2 linked regions of the Cytobacillus sp. IB215665 genome follow. The protein of the gene in region 1 binds, or shares a complex with, the protein of each later gene. Links are inferred from orthologs where the notes say so. Each region holds a gene or a part of one and is shown on either strand. Other genes may lie near its edges.

Region 1 (9,823 bases):
GCTGATATATTTTATGGAAATTGCTTAAAAAATGGTTTGCTCCCAATTAAATTAGATAGAGAAGATGTAAAGTATATATTATATGAAGGAAATAGTTCTAACTATACTTTACAAATAGATTTAGAGAATCAAAATATCTCGGATGAGAAAGGCTTTAGTAAAGGATTTTTCATTGATCAATACAGAAAAGAGTTGTTAGTTAAAGGCTGGGATGAAATAGACTTGACTTTTGTTTATGAAAAACACATATCACAATATGAGAAATTAAATAAGTAGTAGAGGCGCCCAGGTTCTTTCCGAGGCGCTTCTTGTTTTCTGTTCACTTACTTGATAAACTTAATAACACAAAAGTACGAAAATGGCTATAGGGCGGTAAAATTGATGGCAGATAACAGAAAACAAAGAGAAAATATTCTTCCCTTCCCTAATCTAAAAGAACGGCTTATTGAAAAGGGGTTTGATCAACTACAGCAAAAGCAATTTCAAGAAGCACTTTTGTTGTTTGATCAAGCAGGTGAAATAGAAAGAGATCACCCTGAAATTGAATTAGGTACTGTGTTATGCCTGTTTGAGTTAAATAGATTTGAGGAAGCAAAAGAAATATGTAATAGCATGCTGCAAAAAGGAATTGGCGACTATTATCAAGTTTTACAAATATATACGTCTATTCTGCTACAGCAAGGGCATTACAATGAAATCATTACTACGATTGAGGCTATACTTCAAGAGGGGAATATCCCTTCAGAATATGCTGAAAATATGTTTAAACTTCTAGACTTCAGTAGAAAAATGAATGTCAATAATGTGGAGAGTAGTAATAACGATAATATTGCCGAAGGTAGCACTTTGGATCAAATGCTCAACCAAGGCGATGATATTGAAGAACACTGGAAAGCAATTCAACTTCTTCGAAATCAAAATGTTCGACGTGAGAGACAAACTATAGAGACATATTTAATTAACCCTAAAAAATCACCACTTATTAAATCTGCTTTATTACAAGTTTTAATGGAGCAAGAAGTAGATTTTGATATAAGTATCATTAAATTTAATCGAGATATAACAATAAAACCAACCGAGCTTTTAGATAGTAGAGAGGATCCTTTTACAAAAGAAGTTTTAACAATACTGGAAAAGAATGTTTCGAATGAAAATCCGACTTTATATGAAGTAATTAAAGAGATTTGGTTTAGACATTTGTTCATTTTATTTCCTTTATACCCTGAACCTAGGGAAGCAAATCTCTGGGCTGCAGCATTACATATAATAGCTTTGGAGATGCAGGGGTTTGATCATGACCGACATAGTATAGTATCCAAGTATGATGTAAATAATGACCAATTAATGCAAGCATGTGAAGCCATCTATAAGATTGAGGACATTTCTTCATAGTAAATGAGTTGAACATTAAATAGTCATACTACCTACATAACTGGGAATCTTTAACTGTTAATTAATTTATATAAAAAAATCAGTTTGTGTTGAAAGCAAATTATTCTGTGTTATAATGTAGTGGTTGTATTGTAGTAAATTTGAAGCTACATATAAGTGCGCAAAAAGATAATGATACAATCAATTCGTTATCTATCATATTTGATTAATGAAGCATATAAATAGATGTTGGAGGGAATTTTTATGTCTGCAAAATGGGAAAAATCAGAAGGGAACCAAGGTGTCCTAACTGTTGAAGTAGATGCGGAAAAAGTTAATGAAGGACTAGATGCTGCGTTTAACAAAGTTGTGAAACAGGTGAACGTTCCTGGTTTCCGTAAAGGTAAAATGCCAAGAAGCCTATTTGAAAAAAGGTTCGGAGTAGAGTCTTTATATCAAGATGCTTTAGATATTTTATTACCTGAGGCATACTCTGCAGCTGTAGAGGAAACTGGAATTGAACCAGTTGATCGCCCAGATGTTGATATTGAACAAATGGAAAAAGGTAAAACACTTATTTTCACAGCGAAGGTAACAGTGAAACCGGAAGTTAAATTAGGTGAATATAAAGGCTTAGAAGTTGAAGAACTTGATGCTACTGTAACTGATGAAGATGTCGATAATGAACTTAAGCAACTTCAAGAACGCCAAGCAGAATTAACTTTAAAAGAAGAAGGTTCTGTTGAAAACGGTAATACAGTAATCATGGATTTCGAAGGTTTTGTTAATGGTGAAGCATTTGAAGGTGGAACAGCTGAAAATTATTCATTAGAGATCGGATCAGGTACATTTATTCCTGGTTTTGAAGATCAGTTAGTTGGTTTAGAAGCAGGTGCTGAAAAAGAAGTTGAAGTAACTTTCCCTGAAGAATACCACTCTGAAGAATTAGCTGGTAAGCCAGCAACGTTTAAGGTGAAAGTTCATGAAATAAAAGCAAAGGAACTTCCAGTCTTAGATGATGAGTTTGCAAAAGATGTTGATGATGAAGTTGAATCTTTAGAAGAATTAACAACAAAAACGAAAGAAAAATTACAAGAAACTAAAAAGCGTGAAGCAGAGGATAACCTTAGAAATTCATTAATAGAAAAAGCTGCTGAAAATGCTGAAGTAGAAATTCCTGAAGCGATGTTTAAAACTGAGACAGATAGAATGGTTCAAGAGTTTGAACAGCGTCTACAAATGCAAGGTATGAACCTTGAGTTATACACACAATTCTCTGGTCAAGATGAAGCGGCACTCAGAGAGCAAATGAAGGAAGAGGCTGAAAAGCGCGTTAAAATTAACTTAACTTTAGAAGCAATTGCTGAAGCTGAGAATTTTGATGTTACAGACGAAGAAATTGAAAAAGAACTTGAAAATATGGCAGGTATGTACAACATGCCTATAGAAGAAATTAAGAAGATGTTAGGGAATTTAGATAGCATCAAAGGAGATTTAAAAATTCGTAAATCAATTGATTTTCTTGTAGAGAATCGTAAAGATGTTGCATAATAATAAGTAAGAAGTAAAACAAGGCACGAAGTACATCGTGCCTTGTTTTATCTAATCAGAGGATAATTTAGGCGTCTTATTTTTCCATGTATTGCTAACAATAATGTTATTTTTTTTAAATGAGTATGGGTAAAGTAATTATTAATGGCTCTTATCTAACCAAGTTGCTAATGATCATAAGTTAGAAGAGCTCGTTTTAAAAAAAAGCTCTTTTTGCAAAATTTGTTGCTATTATCACCAAATTAGCCCCATAAAAAATGGCTCTAGATGTTAGTCATCATGTTTCATAAGAAAAGAAGCTACGAACACTAGTTGTGTACGTATTTATTTCTCAGTAGGAAAAAAACAACCAATGAGAAAATTGCTTAATTCATAAACGATAAGTAGGTCAGTGCATTCTACTGTTATTATTTATCCTTATGAGTTATAATGTTGTATTAATAAAGATGATCAGCTGTTATACATAGTGTTGAGCGCATTATTTTTGTTAGCAAGTACATTTGTGATAAAATGCAATACATAACTTTTTTAAATCGGTAATTTTGATTGTAATATGAGGATAACGAGAACATAGAAGGATAAGGCGCTGTTGCTTTAAACATCCTCCATAAGAAAAAATGAAATAAGGGGTGAAAATATGGGATTTAAATTTAACGAAGAAAAAGGACAATTAAAATGTTCGTTTTGCGGAAAAACCCAAGATCAGGTTCGTAAATTAGTTGCCGGTCCAGGTGTATATATATGTGATGAATGTATAGAATTATGCACTGAAATAGTTGAGGAGGAATTAGGGACTGAAGAAGAAGTAGAATTCAAAGAAGTTCCGAAACCAATTGCAATTCGCGAAATCCTTGACGAGTATGTTATTGGTCAAGATGCTGCAAAGAAATCCCTTGCAGTAGCAGTGTACAATCATTACAAGCGAATTAACTCAAATAGTAAAATTGATGATGTTGAACTTTCAAAAAGTAACATCGCAATGATTGGTCCAACTGGATCTGGTAAGACCTTGCTAGCTGAAACATTAGCAAGAATTTTAAATGTACCATTTGCTATTGCTGATGCTACATCACTTACTGAGGCTGGATATGTAGGTGAAGACGTTGAAAATATTTTGTTAAAGTTAATACAAGCAGCTGATTATGATGTTGAAAAGGCTGAAAAGGGTATCATTTATATTGACGAGATAGATAAAGTTGCTCGTAAATCGGAAAATCCTTCCATTACTCGTGATGTTTCTGGAGAAGGCGTGCAACAGGCATTGCTGAAAATTTTAGAAGGCACTATTGCTAGTGTTCCTCCTCAAGGTGGAAGGAAGCATCCACATCAAGAGTTTATCCAAATTGATACAACAAATATTTTATTTATATGTGGTGGTGCCTTTGACGGCATTGAGCCAATTATAAAACGCCGTTTAGGTAAAAAGGTGATCGGTTTTGGATCAGACATGAAACAAAAAGAGCATGATCAGAAAGAGCTGTTATCAAAAGTTCTACCTGAAGATTTGCTGAAGTTTGGACTAATTCCAGAATTTATAGGTCGATTACCAGTAATCGCAAGCTTAGAACCACTTGATGAAGATGCATTAGTGAAAATCCTTACATTACCTAAAAATGCACTTGTGAAACAGTATCAGAAGATGCTTGAGTTAGATAATGTAGAGTTAGATTTTGAAGAAGATGCTCTGATTGAAATCGCCAAAAAAGCAATTGAACGGAAAACAGGAGCTCGTGGTCTACGTTCAATTATTGAAGGTATTATGCTGGATGTTATGTTTGAGCTTCCTTCTAGAGAGGACATATCAAAGTGTATTATAACGGCAGATACTGTTATGCATAATACTCCACCAAAATTAATTCTTGATGATGGTTCAGAATTAAAAGATCGAAAAACATCAGCTTAAAAGATGACTGGAAACATAACCTCTAAAGGATATTACTTACCTTTAGAGGTTTTTAGGGTTTATCCCAATAATAATTTTAGGAAAGTGGGCAGCTAATTTACTGAGGAATGAACGAGGTGTTCAGTAGTCAGTGACTTATTTCCACTAATTTTAATGTATGAAAAAAATGTGTTTATACAAACTTCTGCACGGAGATACTATCAATTAATGATGGATTCATACGTTCAGGAGGGAATTGATATGAGTTGGACTAGCATCGCCTTACTCGTCCAGTTATTTTTTGGTGTAATTATTGGGCTATATTTTTGGAATTTATTAAGAAATCAACGCACTCAAAAAATATCAATTGATAAAGAATCACGTAAAGAAATGGAACATTTGAGAAAACTTCGCTCTATTTCATTAACTGAGCCATTAGCCGAGAAAGTTAGGCCGTCAAGTTTTCAAGAAATTGTCGGACAAGTAGATGGAATTCGTTCTTTAAAGGCTGCTTTATGTGGGCCAAACCCTCAACATGTCCTTATATATGGCCCACCTGGTGTAGGAAAGACGGCTGCGGCTAGATTAGTATTAGAAGAAGCAAAGAAAAGCTCTAAATCACCATTTCACCAATCTTCGGTTTTTGTTGAACTTGACGCTACTACTGCTCGTTTTGATGAAAGGGGAATTGCTGACCCACTAATTGGCTCAGTACATGATCCAATTTATCAAGGTGCGGGGGCCATGGGGCAAGCAGGTATACCGCAGCCGAAGCAAGGTGCTGTGACGAATGCCCATGGTGGTGTACTTTTTATTGATGAGATTGGAGAGCTTCACCCTATTCAAATGAATAAGCTACTAAAGGTTCTTGAAGATCGAAAAGTATTTTTGGAAAGTGCTTATTATAGTGAAGAAAATTCACAAATTCCTAATCATATTCATGATATTTTTCAAAATGGTTTACCAGCAGATTTTCGGTTAATTGGAGCGACTACTAGAACACCAAGTGAAATACCTCCTGCGATTCGTTCTCGATGTTTAGAAGTGTTTTTCCGTGAGTTAGATAAAGATGAAATTAAGGTTGTAGCTAGCAATGCCGCTCAGAAAGTACAAATGGAGATAGATGATAAAGGTTTAGAGATTTTATCAAATTATGCTAGGAATGGTCGTGAAGCAGTCAATATGGTTCAAGTTGCTGCAGGGATTGCAATTTCTGAAGAAAGAGAGAGCATATACGATGAGGATATAGAGTGGGTTATTGAGTCCTCTCAACTCGTACCACGTTATGAAAAGAAAATTTGTGCTAATTCAAAGGTAGGCCTAGTTAATGGCTTAGCTGTATTTGGGCCAAATACAGGAGCGTTACTAGAAATTGAAGTAACGATTATTCCTGCAGAAGATCAAGGTACAATTAATATCACAGGTATTGCAGAAGAGGAAAGTATTGGAGATAGGGCTAAATCAATTAGACGAAAAAGTATGGCTAAAGGGTCTATTGAAAATGTAATTACTGTTCTTCGTTCTATGGGCGTCCCTGCATCAGATTTTGATATACATGTCAATTTTCCTGGCGGATTTCCAGTGGATGGTCCTTCTGCAGGGATTGCAATGGCGACTGGTATTTATTCTGCAATTAATAAAGTGAAAGTTGATAGAACTGTAGCGATGACAGGGGAGATTAGTATTCACGGTAATGTTAAACCAATTGGTGGTGTCGTTGCGAAGGTGAAAGCTGCAAGACAAGCAGGAGCAAAAAAGGTGATCATACCATCGGAAAATATGCAAAAGCTCTTAAAAGGCATAGAAGGAATTGAGATTATTCCTGTCAATCACCTAAATGAAGTATTCGATATTGCTTTAATAAAGCCAAAAATTCATCATACTGAATCAATCATATCATCTCCAGCAAAACTACAGGAAAAAGAATCAGTTTAATGATCGTTATTTGAAAAGGGTTTATTAAGTTGTTTTATTAATTGTTGGTTTCATTATTTAGTAAATAAATAACTTTTCTTCTCTAACAAACCTTATCTTATTTTTCATATGGCTGTTTTCGCATTGATTGTTGCTTTTAAGAAATAAAAACGTATAAATCAAATCTTTTTTCTCATTTAAAATAAAGTCACTTACATTAATTTGTTTGTTGCTGTCCAGCAACAAATTATAAGAAAAGAGAGCCTTTCAAATTTAGTAACAATAACAGCAGAATTTTGAAATGAGCCATAGTATAAAGTGCCTTGTAAGTTAGACTCTTTGTACTGTGGCGCTTTCAAATAGTAAAAAACACTCCTTCAATAAATGTAGTGATAGTTGTTTCTATTTTACAAAGGAAAAAATGTACTATACAATAGTTCAATACAAGTATTTAGTGTTTTATATAATTGGAGGTATTTTTCCGATGGGTAAGAATAAACAAATGATCGTTCCCCTCCTGCCTCTCCGAGGAGTATTAATCTATCCGACAATGGTATTGCATCTAGATGTCGGTCGTGATAAATCTGTGAAAGCGCTCGAAAAAGCAATGATGGAAGACCGACATATTTTCTTATCATCGCAAGTAGATGTTTCGATAGAAGAACCAACGATCGATGATCTGTACGAAATGGGGACATTAACCCATGTTAAGCAAATGCTTAAGTTGCCAAATGGTACAATTCGGGTTTTAGTAGAAGGGATTAGTAGAGCTGAAATCGAGACATATTATGATGAAGGTACTTATCACTCTGCAAAAATTAATACATATGAGGATCCGCAGGTGAAAGGCAATGAAGAAGAAGCATTGATGAGGACAATGCTACAATTATTTGAGCAATACATAAAACTATCAAAAAAAATATCGGCAGAAACGTTTATGACAGTGTCGGATATTGAAGAGCCAGGGAGAATGGCAGATATCATTGCTTCCCATTTACCGTTAAAGATTAAAGAGAAGCAAGAGATATTGGAAACAACAGATCTTAAAGAACGTCTTCATCAAGTCATTACTATCATTAATAATGAACGTGAAGTTTTAAACTTAGAGAAAAAAATAGGACAAACTGTAAAACGGTCAATGGAACGAACGCAAAAAGAGTACTATCTCCGTGAGCAAATGAAAGCAATACAAAAAGAGCTAGGAGATAAAGAAGGAAAAACTGGTGAAATTGAAAAACTAAAAAGTAAAATACATGAAGTTGGGATGCCTGACCAAGTAAAAGAAACTGCTTTAAAAGAGTTAGATAGATATGAGAAAATACCTGTTAGCTCTGCTGAGAGTGGTGTAATTAGAAATTATATTGATTGGTTAATTATGTTACCTTGGTCTGTTTCTACAGAGGATAGTTTAAATGTCAAAAAAGCTGAAAAGATCTTAAACGATGAGCATTTCGGTCTTGAAAAAGTGAAAGAACGTGTTCTTGAATACTTAGCAGTGCAGCAGTTAACCGAATCGTTAAAAGGACCAATTTTATGCCTGTCCGGCCCTCCAGGGGTAGGTAAGACATCACTGGCTAAGTCTATAGCTAAATCATTAAATAGAAATTTTGTCCGTATTTCCCTTGGTGGTGTCCGTGATGAATCAGAGATTAGGGGGCACCGGAGAACATATGTAGGGGCGATGCCAGGTAGAATTATTCAAGGTATGAAAAAAGCATCAACTATCAATCCGGTATTTCTATTGGATGAAATTGATAAAATGTCAAGTGATTTTCGTGGAGATCCATCTTCTGCAATGCTAGAAGTACTTGATCCAGAACAAAACCATTCATTTAGTGACCACTATATTGAAGAACCATATGATTTATCTAATGTAGTATTTATTGCTACTGCTAATGATTTATCTACAATTCCAGGACCGCTTCGAGATAGAATGGAAATAATTACCATTGCTGGTTATACTGAAATTGAAAAACTGCATATTGCAAAGGACCATTTATTTCCTAAGCAGCTGAAAGAACATGGTATGAAAAAAGCAGTATTACAAATTAGAGATGATGGATTACAGAGTGTTATAAGATATTACACACGTGAAGCAGGTGTTCGTGGATTAGAACGTCAGCTCGCAACAATATGTAGAAAAGCAGCTAAGTTAATTGTTGCAGAAGAACGCAAAAGAGTAATCATTACTGATAAGAATATTGAAGAATTTTTAGGGAAAAAAATATTTCGTTACGGTCAAGCTGAAATAGATGACCAAGTTGGTGTGGCAACTGGGCTTGCATATACTCCTGTTGGAGGAGATACGTTATCAATAGAAGTTTCACTTTCTCCAGGTAAGGGGAAGCTTGTTTTAACTGGTAAACTTGGTGATGTAATGAAAGAATCAGCACAAGCTGCATTCAGTTACATACGATCTAGAGCAGAAGAGCTTCATATTGATCCTAATTTCCATGAAGAGAATGATATCCACATTCATGTCCCTGAAGGTGCAGTACCTAAAGATGGTCCATCAGCTGGAATTACTATGGCAACAGCACTTATTTCTGCATTAACGGATTATCCTGTTAGTAAAGAAGTTGGTATGACTGGAGAAATTACCCTTCGTGGAAGAGTGCTTCCTATAGGAGGACTGAAAGAAAAAACGTTAAGTGCTCATCGAGCTGGCTTAAGGAAAATTATTGTTCCAAAAGATAATGAAAAAGATATTGAGGATATTCCAGAAAGTGTGAGAAATGATTTGACCTTCATACTCGTTTCTCATTTAGATGAAGTCTTGGAACATGCGATTTTAGGAGATACTATATGAAAGTTACAGATGCAGAAATAGTTATTAGTGCAGTGAAGCCAGAACAGTATCCAAATGCAGAGAGGTTTCCAGAATTTGCTTTAGCAGGAAGATCAAATGTTGGTAAATCTTCCTTTATAAATAAAATGATCCATCGTAAAAATTTAGCTAGAACATCATCAAAACCAGGTAAGACACAAACGTTAAACTTTTATTTGCTTAATGAATCAGTATATTTTGTTGATGTACCCGGTTATGGCTATGCAAAAGTGTCTAAGAAGGAACGGGAAGCATGGGGGAAAATGATCGAGAAGTAT
Region 2 (12,080 bases), on another replicon or contig:
GATGATTTACTTGGGTTGAAAGAAAATGTAATTATTGGTAAATTGGTTCCCGCTGGTACTGGAATGACACAGTATCGCAAAGCCACACCAGAATTACCATCGATCATTGAAGAAGAAGCTGCAGTAATTGTTGACTGAAGTTTATAGAGGAGTGTTTGTAACCTCCTCTATAAGCAAGTTTTTTTCTTGTTGACATTTGTTGAACAGAATGTTATTATAGCAAAGGTGTTTCAAATAACCTGTTACTTTGGAGGATATTAAAGTTGTCTTATGAAAAAGTATCACAGGCAACAAAGATTATAATAGGTACAAAGCAGACGGTTAAAGCTCTCAAATCGGAAGCTGTGAAAGAAGTGATCGTTGCTGCTGATGCTGATGAACGCATAATTAGTAAAATTGTGAATGTAGCTAAAGCGAACGATGTGCCTATTAATAAAGTAGATTCAATGAAACAGCTAGGTAGAGCTTGTGGAATTGAAGTGGGAGCAGCAACAGTTGCAATTATTTATTAAAACTGTTTTTGTGGAAATATCATTTTCTACAAAAACTTTGTTTTTGTAAAAAAATGAACCACCTGGATGTGTGGTCTTAGCAACATACGGAAGGAGGAAACAAGATGCCTACTATTAATCAATTAGTACGCAAAGGTCGCGAGACGAAAGTTAAAAAATCAATGTCCCCTGCTTTGAATAAAGGGTACAATAGCTTCAAAAAGTCACAAACTAACGTTTCATCTCCACAAAAACGTGGTGTATGTACACGTGTAGGTACAATGACACCTAAGAAGCCGAACTCAGCACTTCGTAAATATGCTCGTGTTCGTTTAACGAATGGAATTGAAGTTACAGCATATATTCCTGGGATTGGACATAATCTACAAGAACATAGTGTTGTATTAATCCGTGGCGGACGTGTAAAAGACTTACCAGGGGTACGTTATCACATCGTTCGTGGTGCGTTAGATACTGCTGGTGTTGATAACCGCATGCAAAGTCGTTCTAAATATGGAACGAAAAGACCTAAAGCAGCAAAGAAATAACAACATAGTAAGAACAATGACTGAAAGGAGGAATATCAATGCCTCGTAAAGGACCCGTTGCAAAAAGAGACGTGTTACCAGATCCGATTTACAATTCAAAGCTAGTAACACGCTTAATTAATAAAATGATGGTTGATGGAAAAAGAGGAAAGTCTCAAGATATTCTTTACAAATCGTTTGAATTAGTAAAAGAACGTTCTGGTAAAGAAGCTATGGAAGTTTTTGAGCAAGCTCTTAAAAACATCATGCCAGTATTGGAAGTTAAAGCTCGCCGTGTTGGTGGATCTAACTATCAAGTACCAGTTGAGGTGCGCCCTGATCGTCGTACTACATTAGGACTTCGTTGGTTAGTAAACTATGCACGTCTTCGTGGAGAAAGAACGATGGAAGAGCGTTTAGCTAACGAAATTTTAGATGCAGCTAACAATACAGGTGCTGCAGTTAAAAAGCGTGAAGATACGCATAAAATGGCTGAAGCGAATAAAGCATTTGCTCATTATCGTTGGTAAGCCAATAAACTTGATCGACCTAATAAAGAGCAATGTGAATCATTATAAGATCTCCATTGACTCTTTGATGGTCAACTAATAATTATAATACGATACTTTATAATGGAAGGAGAAAGACCCAATGGCAAGAGAGTTCTCCTTAGAAAAGACTCGAAATATCGGTATCATGGCACATATTGATGCTGGTAAAACAACAACAACTGAGCGTGTACTTTATTACACTGGTCGTATTCATAAAATCGGTGAAACTCATGAAGGTGCATCTCAAATGGACTGGATGGAGCAAGAACAAGAACGTGGTATTACTATTACTTCTGCTGCAACAACTGCACAGTGGGAAGGTCACCGCGTTAATATCATCGATACACCAGGACACGTAGACTTCACTGTTGAAGTTGAGCGTTCACTTCGTGTGCTTGACGGAGCAGTAGCAGTTCTTGATGCTCAATCAGGCGTTGAGCCTCAAACTGAAACAGTTTGGCGACAGGCGACTACTTACGGAGTTCCCCGAGTGGTGTTCGTTAATAAAATGGACAAAATCGGTGCAGACTTCTTATATTCTCTAAGCACTATTCACGATCGTTTACAAGCCAATGCAGCTGCAATTCAACTACCAATCGGAGCGGAAGATGAATTCCACGGGATTATCGATTTAGTTGAAATGAACGCTGTTTTTTACGGGAACGATTTAGGAACTGATATAGAAGTTCGTGAAATTCCTGAAGAGTATATGGATCAAGCTGAAGAATACCGTGAAAAATTAGTTGAAGCGGTTGCCGAGCTTGATGAAGATTTAATGGAAAAATACTTAGGCGGCGAAGAAATTACTAAGGAAGAGCTTAAAGCTGCAATCCGTCAAGGAACAGTTAATGTTGAGTTCTATCCAGTAATTTGTGGATCAGCTTTCAAAAACAAAGGTGTTCAATTAATGCTTGATGCAGTTGTTGACTATCTTCCATCACCATTAGATGTTCCGGCTATCAAAGGTACTCTTCCTGATACTAACGAAGAAGTTACTCGCCCTTCTAGTGACGATGAGCCATTCTCAGCACTTGCATTTAAAGTTATGACAGACCCATTTGTTGGTAAATTAACATTCTTCCGTGTTTACTCAGGAACATTAGACGCGGGTTCATATGTACAAAACTCAACAAAAGGTAAGCGTGAACGTGTAGGTCGTATTTTACAAATGCACGCAAACTCACGTGAAGAGATATCAAAAGTTTATGCTGGTGATATTGCAGCTGCAGTTGGACTAAAAGTTACAACTACAGGTGATACGTTGAGCGAAGAGAAAAATCAAGTTATTCTTGAGTCTATGGAATTCCCTGAGCCGGTAATTTCACTTTCGATCGAACCAAAATCAAAAGCTGACCAAGATAAAATGACAACAGCACTTCAAAAACTTCAAGAAGAAGATCCAACGTTTAGAGCACATACTGACCAAGAAACAGGCCAAGTAATTATCGAAGGTATGGGTGAATTACACTTAGACATCCTCGTTGATCGCATGCGCCGTGAGTTCAAGGTAGAAGCAAATGTAGGTGCTCCACAGGTTGCATATCGTGAAACTTTCCGTGCTGCTGCAAAAGTTGAAGGGAAATTCGCGCGTCAATCAGGTGGACGTGGACAATTCGGTCACGTTTGGATCGAATTTGAGCCAAATGAAGAAGGTAAAGGCTTTGAATTTGAAAATAAAATTGTCGGTGGTGTAGTTCCACGTGAGTACATTCCAGCCGTTGGAGCTGGATTAGAAGATGCAATGGGCAATGGTGTACTTGCTGGGTATCCACTAGTTGATGTGAAAGCTGCTCTTGTAGATGGTTCTTACCATGATGTTGACTCATCTGAGATGGCCTTTAAAATCGCAGCATCTATGGCATTGAAAAATGCGATCTCTAAATGTAACCCAGTCATCCTTGAACCTATTATGAAGGTTGAAGTTGTAATGCCTGATGAGTACTTAGGAGACATCATGGGTGACGTTACATCACGTCGTGGTCGCGTTGAAGGTATGGAAGCTCGCGGTAACGCACAGGTCGTTCGTGCGATGGTTCCATTATCTGAAATGTTTGGGTATGCTACTGCATTGCGTTCTAATACGCAAGGTCGTGGTACATTCTCAATGCACTTTGATCACTACGAAGAAGTACCAAAAGCAATTTCAGAAGAAATTATTAAGAAAAATAAAGGTGAATAATTGATTTATTCCATTTATTAAAGTATAACTACTTATGTAAGAAAGAAAGTAGTTCAAGATAGCAACTACTATCTTATATAAATTATGATATGTATATTAAGGAGGATAAATTATAATGGGTAAAGAAAAATTCGATCGTTCCAAAACACATGCGAATATCGGTACAATTGGTCACGTTGACCACGGTAAAACAACTTTAACTGCTGCTATTACAACTGTTCTTGCTAAAAAAGGTGGAGCAGAGGCACAAGCATATGATCAAATTGATGCAGCGCCAGAAGAGCGTGAGCGTGGAATCACAATTTCTACTGCACACGTTGAGTACGAAACTGACACTCGTCACTATGCACACGTAGATTGCCCAGGACATGCTGACTATGTTAAAAATATGATCACTGGTGCGGCGCAAATGGATGGAGCTATCCTAGTTGTTTCAGCTTCTGATGGTCCAATGCCACAAACTCGTGAGCACATCCTTCTTTCTCGTCAGGTTGGTGTACCTTACATCGTTGTTTTCTTAAACAAATGTGATATGGTAGATGACGAAGAGTTACTAGAATTAGTAGAAATGGAAGTGCGTGACTTATTATCTGAGTATGACTTCCCTGGTGATGACATTCCTGTTATCCAAGGTTCAGCTCTTAAAGCTCTTGAAGGAGACGCTGCATACGAAGAAAAAATTATTGAGTTAATGGCTGCAGTTGATGACTACATCCCAACTCCAGAGCGTGACACAGAAAAAGATTTCATGATGCCAGTTGAGGATGTATTCTCGATCACTGGTCGTGGTACAGTTGCTACTGGTCGTGTTGACCGCGGTAAATTAAATGTTGGAGATGAAATCGAAATCATCGGTTTAGCTGAAGAGTCAAGCAAAACTACAGTTACTGGTGTAGAAATGTTCCGTAAGCTTCTTGATTATGCTGAAGCTGGAGACAACATTGGTGCATTACTTCGTGGTGTATCACGTGAAGACATTGAGCGTGGGCAAGTTTTAGCTAAGCCTGGTTCAATTACTCCACACCAAAAATTTAAAGCTGAAGTTTACGTATTATCAAAAGAAGAAGGTGGACGTCATACTCCATTCTTCACAAACTACCGTCCTCAGTTCTACTTCCGTACAACTGATGTAACTGGTATCGTTAATCTTCCAGAAGGCGTAGAAATGGTTATGCCTGGGGATAACATTGAAATGACAGTTGAGCTTATCGCTCCTATCGCACTTGAAGAAGGTACTAAATTCTCTATTCGTGAGGGTGGACGTACTGTAGGTGCTGGAGTAGTAGCTACTATCACTGAGTGATAATAGATAAGAAACAGGTTTGCGTTTATACGTAGACCTGTTTTTTTATGGAATGGTTCCTTGTTAAACAATATTAAGATCTAAAAGTCACCTAAAGGGACATTAACAAAAACTGCTAACAGTATGTTGTGCTAGAGTAATTGAAAAGAGACTGTAAGGCGTGTATACTAAGTCGTGGGTTAAAAAAATTGATAGATTAAAATTTGCTATTGCATTAGGTGCAATTTTTTTATATAATAGTGAATGTTGGTCTTTGACTGCGATGATGTGGAAGGTTGCTGACACACCCGGCCGCTTTGCCATGGCGAGTGTGGGGAAATTTCCACGGAGAATGTCTATTAAATAAAATAGGCGATAAAGGAGGGAAAATAATGGCAAAAGAAAAAATTCGTATTCGATTAAAAGCTTACGATCACCGAATTCTTGATCAATCTGCAGAAAAAATCGTAGCAACAGCTAAGCGATCAGGTGCAAATGTCTCTGGTCCGATTCCGTTACCAACTGAAAAGTCTGTTTATACGATTCTTCGTGCTGTTCATAAGTATAAAGATTCTCGTGAGCAATTTGAAATGCGTACACATAAACGCTTAATTGATATCGTAAATCCTACTCCAAAAACAGTAGATTCACTAATGCGTTTAGACTTGCCGTCAGGTGTAGATATTGAAATTAAACTATAATAAATAATAAGTTAGATAACAGGAGGTGTGACGAATGACCAAAGGAATCTTAGGTAGAAAGATTGGTATGACACAAGTGTTCGTTGGAGATGTACTTGTACCAGTTACTGTAGTTGAGGCTTCACCTAACGTAGTTCTTCAGAAGAAAACTGAAGCAACAGATGGTTATGAAGCTATACAACTTGGTTTTGATAACAAGCGTGAAAAGCTTGCTAACAAACCAGCTAAAGGACATGTTGCAAAAGCGGATACTACGCCTAAGCGCTTCATCCGTGAATTCCGCGGGCTGAACGTTGAGGAATATGAAGTTGGTCAGGAAGTCAAAGTTGACGTCTTCTCTGAAGGCGATGTAGTAGATGTTACAGGTATTTCAAAGGGTAAAGGATTCCAAGGTGCAATTAAGCGCCACGGACAATCACGCGGCCCTATGTCACACGGTTCGCGCTATCACCGTCGTCCTGGTTCAATGGGACCTGTTGATCCAAACCGTGTATTCAAAGGAAAGCTTTTACCTGGACGTATGGGTGGAGAACGTATAACTGTTCAAAACTTAGAAGTTGTAAAAATTGATGCTGAACGTAACATTTTACTTATTAAAGGTAATGTCCCAGGACCAAAAAAAGGTCTTGTAACTATTAATAGTGCGGTTAAGGCACAGTAATTTTTGTAAGAAAGGAGGAATATACCAATGCCTAAAGTAACATTATATAGCCAAAATGGTTCTACAGTAGGTGAAGTAGAGCTTAATGAATCTGTATTTGGTATTGAGCCTAACAAGAGTGTATTATTCGATGCAGTTATTATGCAAAGAGCTTCCTTAAGACAAGGAACTCACAAAGTAAAAGGTCGTTCTGAAGTACGTGGCGGTGGACGTAAACCTTGGCGTCAAAAAGGTACTGGACGTGCTCGTCAAGGATCAATTCGTTCTCCACAATGGCGTGGTGGTGGAATAGTATTCGGACCTACACCTAGAAGCTACAGCTATAAGCTACCTAAGAAGGTACGTCGCTTAGCACTTAAATCAGCACTATCAACAAAAGTGCTTGAAAATGATATCGTTGTATTAGAGAGCCTAGCATTTGAAGCTCCTAAAACAAAAGAAATGGTAAACATTTTAAACAGTCTTTCTGCAGATCGCAAAGCGTTAATCGTAACTGCTGATCAAAATGAATTCGTGACTCTTTCAGCGCGTAATATTCCTGGAGTAACAGTTGTATCTGCTACAGGTGTGAACGTACTGGACTTATTAAACCACGATAAACTTGTGATCACTAAAGATGCGGTGGAAAAAGTAGAGGAGGTGCTTGCGTAATGAAAGAACCTCGTGATATTATTAAGCGCCCCGTTATTACAGAACGTTCTACAGATTTAATGGAAGAGAAAAAATATACGTTTGACGTTGATGTGAAAGCTAATAAAACTGAAGTCAAGGATGCTGTTGAGGCAATTTTTGATGTGAAAGTAGAAAAAGTAAACATCATGAACTACAAAGGTAAGTTCAAGCGTATGGGTCGTCATAGCGGTTATACTAATCGTCGCAGAAAAGCAATTGTGAAGTTAACTGCTGATAGCAAAGAAATCGAACTTTTTGAAGTATAAGTTTACTAGTGAAGGAGGGAAATAGAGATGGCGATTAAAAAGTATAAACCTACCTCAAACGGTCGTCGTGGTATGTCGGTATCAGATTTCGCAGAAATCACTACTGATACTCCCGAGAAGTCGTTATTGGCTCCTTTAAATAAAAAGGGTGGACGTAACAACCAAGGTAGATTAACAGTACGTCATCAAGGTGGCGGTCATAAGCGTCAATACCGCATCATTGATTTTAAACGCGACAAAGATGGTATACCAGGACGCGTTGCTACAATCGAGTATGATCCAAATAGATCAGCTAATATTGCGTTAATTAACTATGTTGATGGTGAAAAACGTTATATTCTAGCTCCGAAAAATTTAGAAGTGGGCATGGAAATCATGTCTGGCCCAGAAGCGGATATTAAAGTGGGTAATGCATTACCTTTAGTTAATATTCCTGTTGGTACAGTTATTCATAACATTGAACTTAAACCAGGTAGAGGTGGACAATTAGTACGTTCTGCTGGAACATCTGCTCAAGTTCTTGGTAAAGAAGGAAAATACGTTTTAGTACGTTTAACTTCAGGTGAAGTGCGTATGGTATTAGCTGCTTGCCGTGCTTCTATTGGTCAAGTTGGTAATGAGCAACACGAACTTATTAATATCGGTAAAGCAGGTCGTTCTCGTTGGTTAGGTAAACGCCCAACTGTACGTGGATCTGTAATGAACCCAGTTGATCACCCACATGGTGGTGGTGAAGGTAGAGCTCCTATCGGACGTAAGTCACCAATGACACCTTGGGGTAAACCAACACTCGGTTATAAAACGCGCAAGAAAAATAAGAAGTCAGATAAATTTATCGTGCGTCGTCGTAAAAAATAACGGGGTTGTGCTACGGTTCACAGGAACCGTATGCCAATCGCGAAGGGAGGTTCACATATGGGTCGCAGCTTAAAAAAAGGACCTTTTGTAGATGATCATTTAATGAAAAAAATTGAGAGCTTGAATGAAACTGATGGTAAGCGTGTGGTTAAAACATGGTCTCGTCGTTCAACGATTTTCCCTCAATTCATTGGTCATACAATTGCAGTTTATGATGGTCGAAAACATGTGCCTGTATATATAAGTGAAGACATGGTTGGTCACAAGCTTGGAGAGTTTGCACCAACTCGTACGTATAAAGGTCACGCTAGTGATGACAAGAAAACAAGACGTTAAGAGAGGAGGCATCCTAAATGCAAGCAAAAGCTGTTGCAAGAACAGTTCGAATTGCGCCTCGTAAAGCTCGCTTAGTAGTGGACTTAATTCGAGGAAAGCAAATTGGTGAAGCATTAGCAGTTTTACGCTTAACAAACAAAGCGGCTTCTCCGATAGTAGAAAAAGTATTAAAATCAGCTGTTGCAAACGCAGAACACAACTATGAGATGGATATTAATAATTTAGTTGTTGAAGAAGCGTATGTGAACGAAGGCCCGACTATGAAACGTTTCCGCCCGCGTGCAATGGGACGTGCTAGTCAAATTAATAAACGTACGAGCCACATTACTGTAGTGGTATCAGAAAAGAAGGAGGGATAATCAGTGGGTCAAAAAGTAAATCCAGTAGGTTTGCGTATCGGAGTCATCCGTGATTGGGAATCAAAGTGGTATGCTGATAAGGACTATGCAGATTTGTTGCATGAAGACCTTAAGGTTCGTGAATACATTACTAAGAGATTAAGTGACTCTGCAGTATCAAAAGTGGAAATTGAACGTGCGGCTAATCGTGTGAATATTTCAGTACACACTGCAAAACCAGGAATGGTTATTGGTAAAGGTGGTACAGAAGTAGAAGCACTTCGTAAAGCGTTAAATGCGTTGACAGGTAAACGTGTCCACATTAATATCGTAGAAATTAAGAGAGCTGACTTAGATGCTAAATTAGTAGCAGATAATATTGCTCGTCAATTAGAAAACCGTGTATCCTTCCGTCGTGTGCAAAAGCAAGCTATTCAACGTGCTTTACGCGCTGGAGCAAAAGGGATTAAAACAATGGTATCTGGTCGTTTAGGTGGTGCAGATATCGCTCGTGCTGAATATTACAGTGAGGGAACAGTTCCACTTCATACGCTCCGTGCTGACATAGATTATGGTACAGCTGAAGCAGATACTACGTATGGTAAATTAGGCGTAAAAGTATGGATTTATCGTGGAGAAGTCCTTCCTACAAAGAAGAATAAAGAGGAAGGAGGAAAATAATCATGTTAATGCCAAAACGCGTTAAGTATCGTCGCGAACACCGCGGTAAAATGCGCGGTCGTGCAAAAGGCGGCACTGAAGTAAATTTCGGTGAGTTCGGCTTACAAGCGCTAGAAGCGTCTTGGATTACTAACCGCCAAATCGAGGCTGCTCGTATTGCGATGACACGTTATATGAAACGTGGCGGTAAAGTATGGATTAAAATATTCCCATCCAAGCCATATACAGCTAAACCTCTAGAAGTTCGAATGGGTTCCGGTAAGGGTGCTCCAGAGGGCTGGGTTGCTGTTGTAAAACCAGGTAAGATTATGTTTGAAATCTCAGGTGTACCTGAAGAGGTGGCACGTGAAGCACTTCGTCTTGCATCACATAAACTTCCAGTAAAATGTAAGTTTGTAAAACGAGAAGAAATTGGTGGTGAATCAAATGAAAGCTAATGAAATTCGTGACCTTACCACTGCCGAAATTGAACAAAAAGTTAAGTCTTTAAAAGAAGAGTTATTCAATTTACGTTTCCAGCTAGCGACTGGACAACTTGAAAATACAGCTCGTATTCGCGAAGTACGTAAATCGATCGCTCGTATGAAAACTGTGATACGTGAAAGAGAGATCGGTGTGAATAATCGATAAATGAGGGGAGGTTTGCTTAAATGAGTGAACGCAACCAACGTAAAGTGTATACAGGTCGTGTTGTATCTGACAAAATGGATAAAACGATAACTGTATTAGTTGAAACATACAAAACTCATTCACTATATGGTAAACGTGTTAAGTATTCAAAGAAATTCAAAGCACATGATGAGCAAAATACTGCAAAAGTTGGCGACGTAGTTAAAGTAATGGAAACACGTCCACTATCTGCAACAAAACGTTTCCGTTTAGTAGAAGTAGTTGAAAAAGCGGTAATTATATAATACAAGGTCGGATGAATTTTATATCCGAAGGGAGGTTTCGTGAATGATTCAACAAGAATCTCGGTTGAAAGTTGCTGATAATTCTGGAGCTCGTGAAGTGTTAACGATAAAAGTTCTAGGTGGCTCTGGACGTAAATACGCAAATATTGGTGATGTAATTGTTTGTACAGTGAAACAAGCAACACCAGGAGGCGTTGTCAAAAAAGGTGAAGTAGTTAGGGCTGTTGTTGTACGTTCAAAAAAAGGAGCACGACGCCCAGACGGTTCTTACATCCGTTTTGACGAAAATGCATGCGTGATTATCCGTGACGACAAAAGTCCACGTGGTACTCGTATTTTCGGCCCGGTAGCTCGTGAATTACGTGATAGCAACTTCATGAAAATTGTATCATTAGCTCCTGAAGTTCTTTAATTTGAAAATTGAAATGCCTTATCAAGGAGGTGCAGATAAGATGCATGTAAAAAAAGGTGATAAAGTACTTGTGATTTCAGGTAAGGATAAAGGTAAACAAGGAGTTATCCTTGCTGCATTGCCAAAGAAAAGTAGAGTTCTTGTGGAAGGTGTGAATATTGTGAAGAAGCATTCTAAACCTTCACAAGCTAATCCCCAAGGCGGGATTAACAGCCAAGAGGCACCTATCCATGTATCAAATGTTATGCCATTAGATCCAAAGACGGGTGAACCTACACGTGTTGGACATAAGCAAGTTGATGGCAAAAACGTACGCTATGCAAAAAAATCTGGTGAATTATTAGATAAATAACTAGTTGTAGAAAGGAGGTACTATTATGAACCGCCTAAAGGAAAAATATCAAAAAGAAATTACTCCTAGTGTTATGAGTAAATTCAGTTATAAATCAGTTATGCAAACACCTCAACTTGAAAAAATAGTTGTAAATATGGGTGTTGGAGATGCAGTTGCAAATTCAAAGGCATTAGATAATGCTGTTGAAGAATTAACAACAATAACTGGTCAAAAGCCTGTAGTTACAAAAGCAAAGAAATCTATCGCTGGTTTCCGTCTTCGTGAAGGAATGCCAATTGGTGCGAAAGTAACTTTACGCGGTGAGCGTATGTATGAATTTTTAGATAAACTAGTGTCTGTTGCACTTCCACGTGTACGTGACTTCCGTGGTGTATCTAAAAAATCATTCGATGGTCGTGGTAACTATACATTAGGGATTAAAGAACAATTGATTTTCCCTGAAATTGAATATGATAAAGTTTCGAAAGTTCGTGGTATGGATATCGTTATCGTAACCACTGCAAATACTGATGAAGAAGCTCGTGAATTATTAACTCAAATGGGTATGCCGTTCCAAAAGTAATCAGTGCCATCTAAATATAAGGAGGCGAAAATGTGGCTAAAAAATCAATGGTCGTAAAACAAAAACGTGATCAAAAGTTTAAAGTGCGTGAGTACACACGTTGTGAACGATGTGGTCGTCCTCATTCAGTGCTAAGAAAATTTAAACTTTGCCGTATTTGTTTCCGTGAATTAGCATATAAGGGACATATCCCAGGTGTAAAAAAAGCAAGTTGGTAAAACCCAGATATGGGAAGGAGGTAAAAATATTATGGTGATGACAGATCCTATTGCAGATTTGCTTACTCGTATTCGC

The links.
Region 2: the proteins of tig (region 1) and rpsG are in contact, whole or in part, in a crystal structure (PDB 3GTY), measured with the Thermotoga maritima proteins. The link is inferred for Cytobacillus sp. IB215665 from one-to-one orthologs. Residues at the interface, in WP_004081061.1 of Thermotoga maritima: Glu122, Val124, Val129, Leu130, Tyr133, Glu188, Gly259, Ile262, Tyr263, Glu266, Ser270, Glu273, Gln274, Glu277, Arg308, Gln311, Ile312, Ser315, Tyr316, Glu325, Arg329, Arg336, Leu363, Phe366, Trp367, Arg373, Leu377, Arg381, Leu384, Glu387; in WP_004081843.1 of Thermotoga maritima: Lys34, Lys52, Lys55, Glu59, Arg62, Gln63, Glu66, Asn67, Lys69, Val71, Arg95, Ala109, Lys110, Lys111, Gly112, Arg113, Pro114, Glu117, Glu121, Ile124, Ala125, Tyr127, Asn128, Asn129, Thr130, Gly131, Lys135, Asp139, Arg142, Met143.

The regions. Positions count from the first base shown.
Region 1 is NZ_JAXBME010000002.1:106,811-116,633, forward strand. The notes cover bases 782-3,778. They hold tig (trigger factor), read left to right. Parts: upstream 782-1,635; coding sequence 1,636-2,922; downstream 2,923-3,778. Other genes in these bases: SLH52_RS02530 (tetratricopeptide repeat protein), read left to right, coding at 782-1,392; clpX (ATP-dependent protease ATP-binding subunit ClpX), read left to right, coding at 3,560-3,778. Also shown: leuD (3-isopropylmalate dehydratase small subunit), read left to right, coding at 1-276; more of SLH52_RS02530, read left to right, coding at 382-781; more of clpX, read left to right, coding at 3,779-4,825; ATP-dependent protease LonB, read left to right, coding at 5,066-6,739; lon (endopeptidase La), read left to right, coding at 7,203-9,527; yihA (ribosome biogenesis GTP-binding protein YihA/YsxC), read left to right, coding at 9,524-9,823. UniProt on the Bacillus subtilis protein: Involved in protein export. Acts as a chaperone by maintaining the newly synthesized protein in an open conformation. Functions as a peptidyl-prolyl cis-trans isomerase.
Region 2 is NZ_JAXBME010000023.1:19,375-31,454, reverse strand. What follows is about bases 1-2,812. They hold rpsG (30S ribosomal protein S7), read left to right. Parts: upstream 1-1,077; coding sequence 1,078-1,548; downstream 1,549-2,812. Other genes in these bases: fusA (elongation factor G), read left to right, coding at 1,670-2,812; rpsL (30S ribosomal protein S12), read left to right, coding at 617-1,039; SLH52_RS20625 (50S ribosomal protein L7ae-like protein), read left to right, coding at 264-512; rpoC (DNA-directed RNA polymerase subunit beta'), read left to right, coding at 1-138. In the rest of the region: more of fusA, read left to right, coding at 2,813-3,748; tuf (elongation factor Tu), read left to right, coding at 3,864-5,051; SLH52_RS20600 (hypothetical protein), read left to right, coding at 5,212-5,397; rpsJ (30S ribosomal protein S10), read left to right, coding at 5,423-5,731; rplC (50S ribosomal protein L3), read left to right, coding at 5,766-6,392; rplD (50S ribosomal protein L4), read left to right, coding at 6,420-7,043; rplW (50S ribosomal protein L23), read left to right, coding at 7,043-7,330; rplB (50S ribosomal protein L2), read left to right, coding at 7,358-8,188; rpsS (30S ribosomal protein S19), read left to right, coding at 8,246-8,524; rplV (50S ribosomal protein L22), read left to right, coding at 8,542-8,883; rpsC (30S ribosomal protein S3), read left to right, coding at 8,887-9,543; rplP (50S ribosomal protein L16), read left to right, coding at 9,546-9,980; rpmC (50S ribosomal protein L29), read left to right, coding at 9,970-10,173; rpsQ (30S ribosomal protein S17), read left to right, coding at 10,194-10,457; rplN (50S ribosomal protein L14), read left to right, coding at 10,501-10,869; and more genes.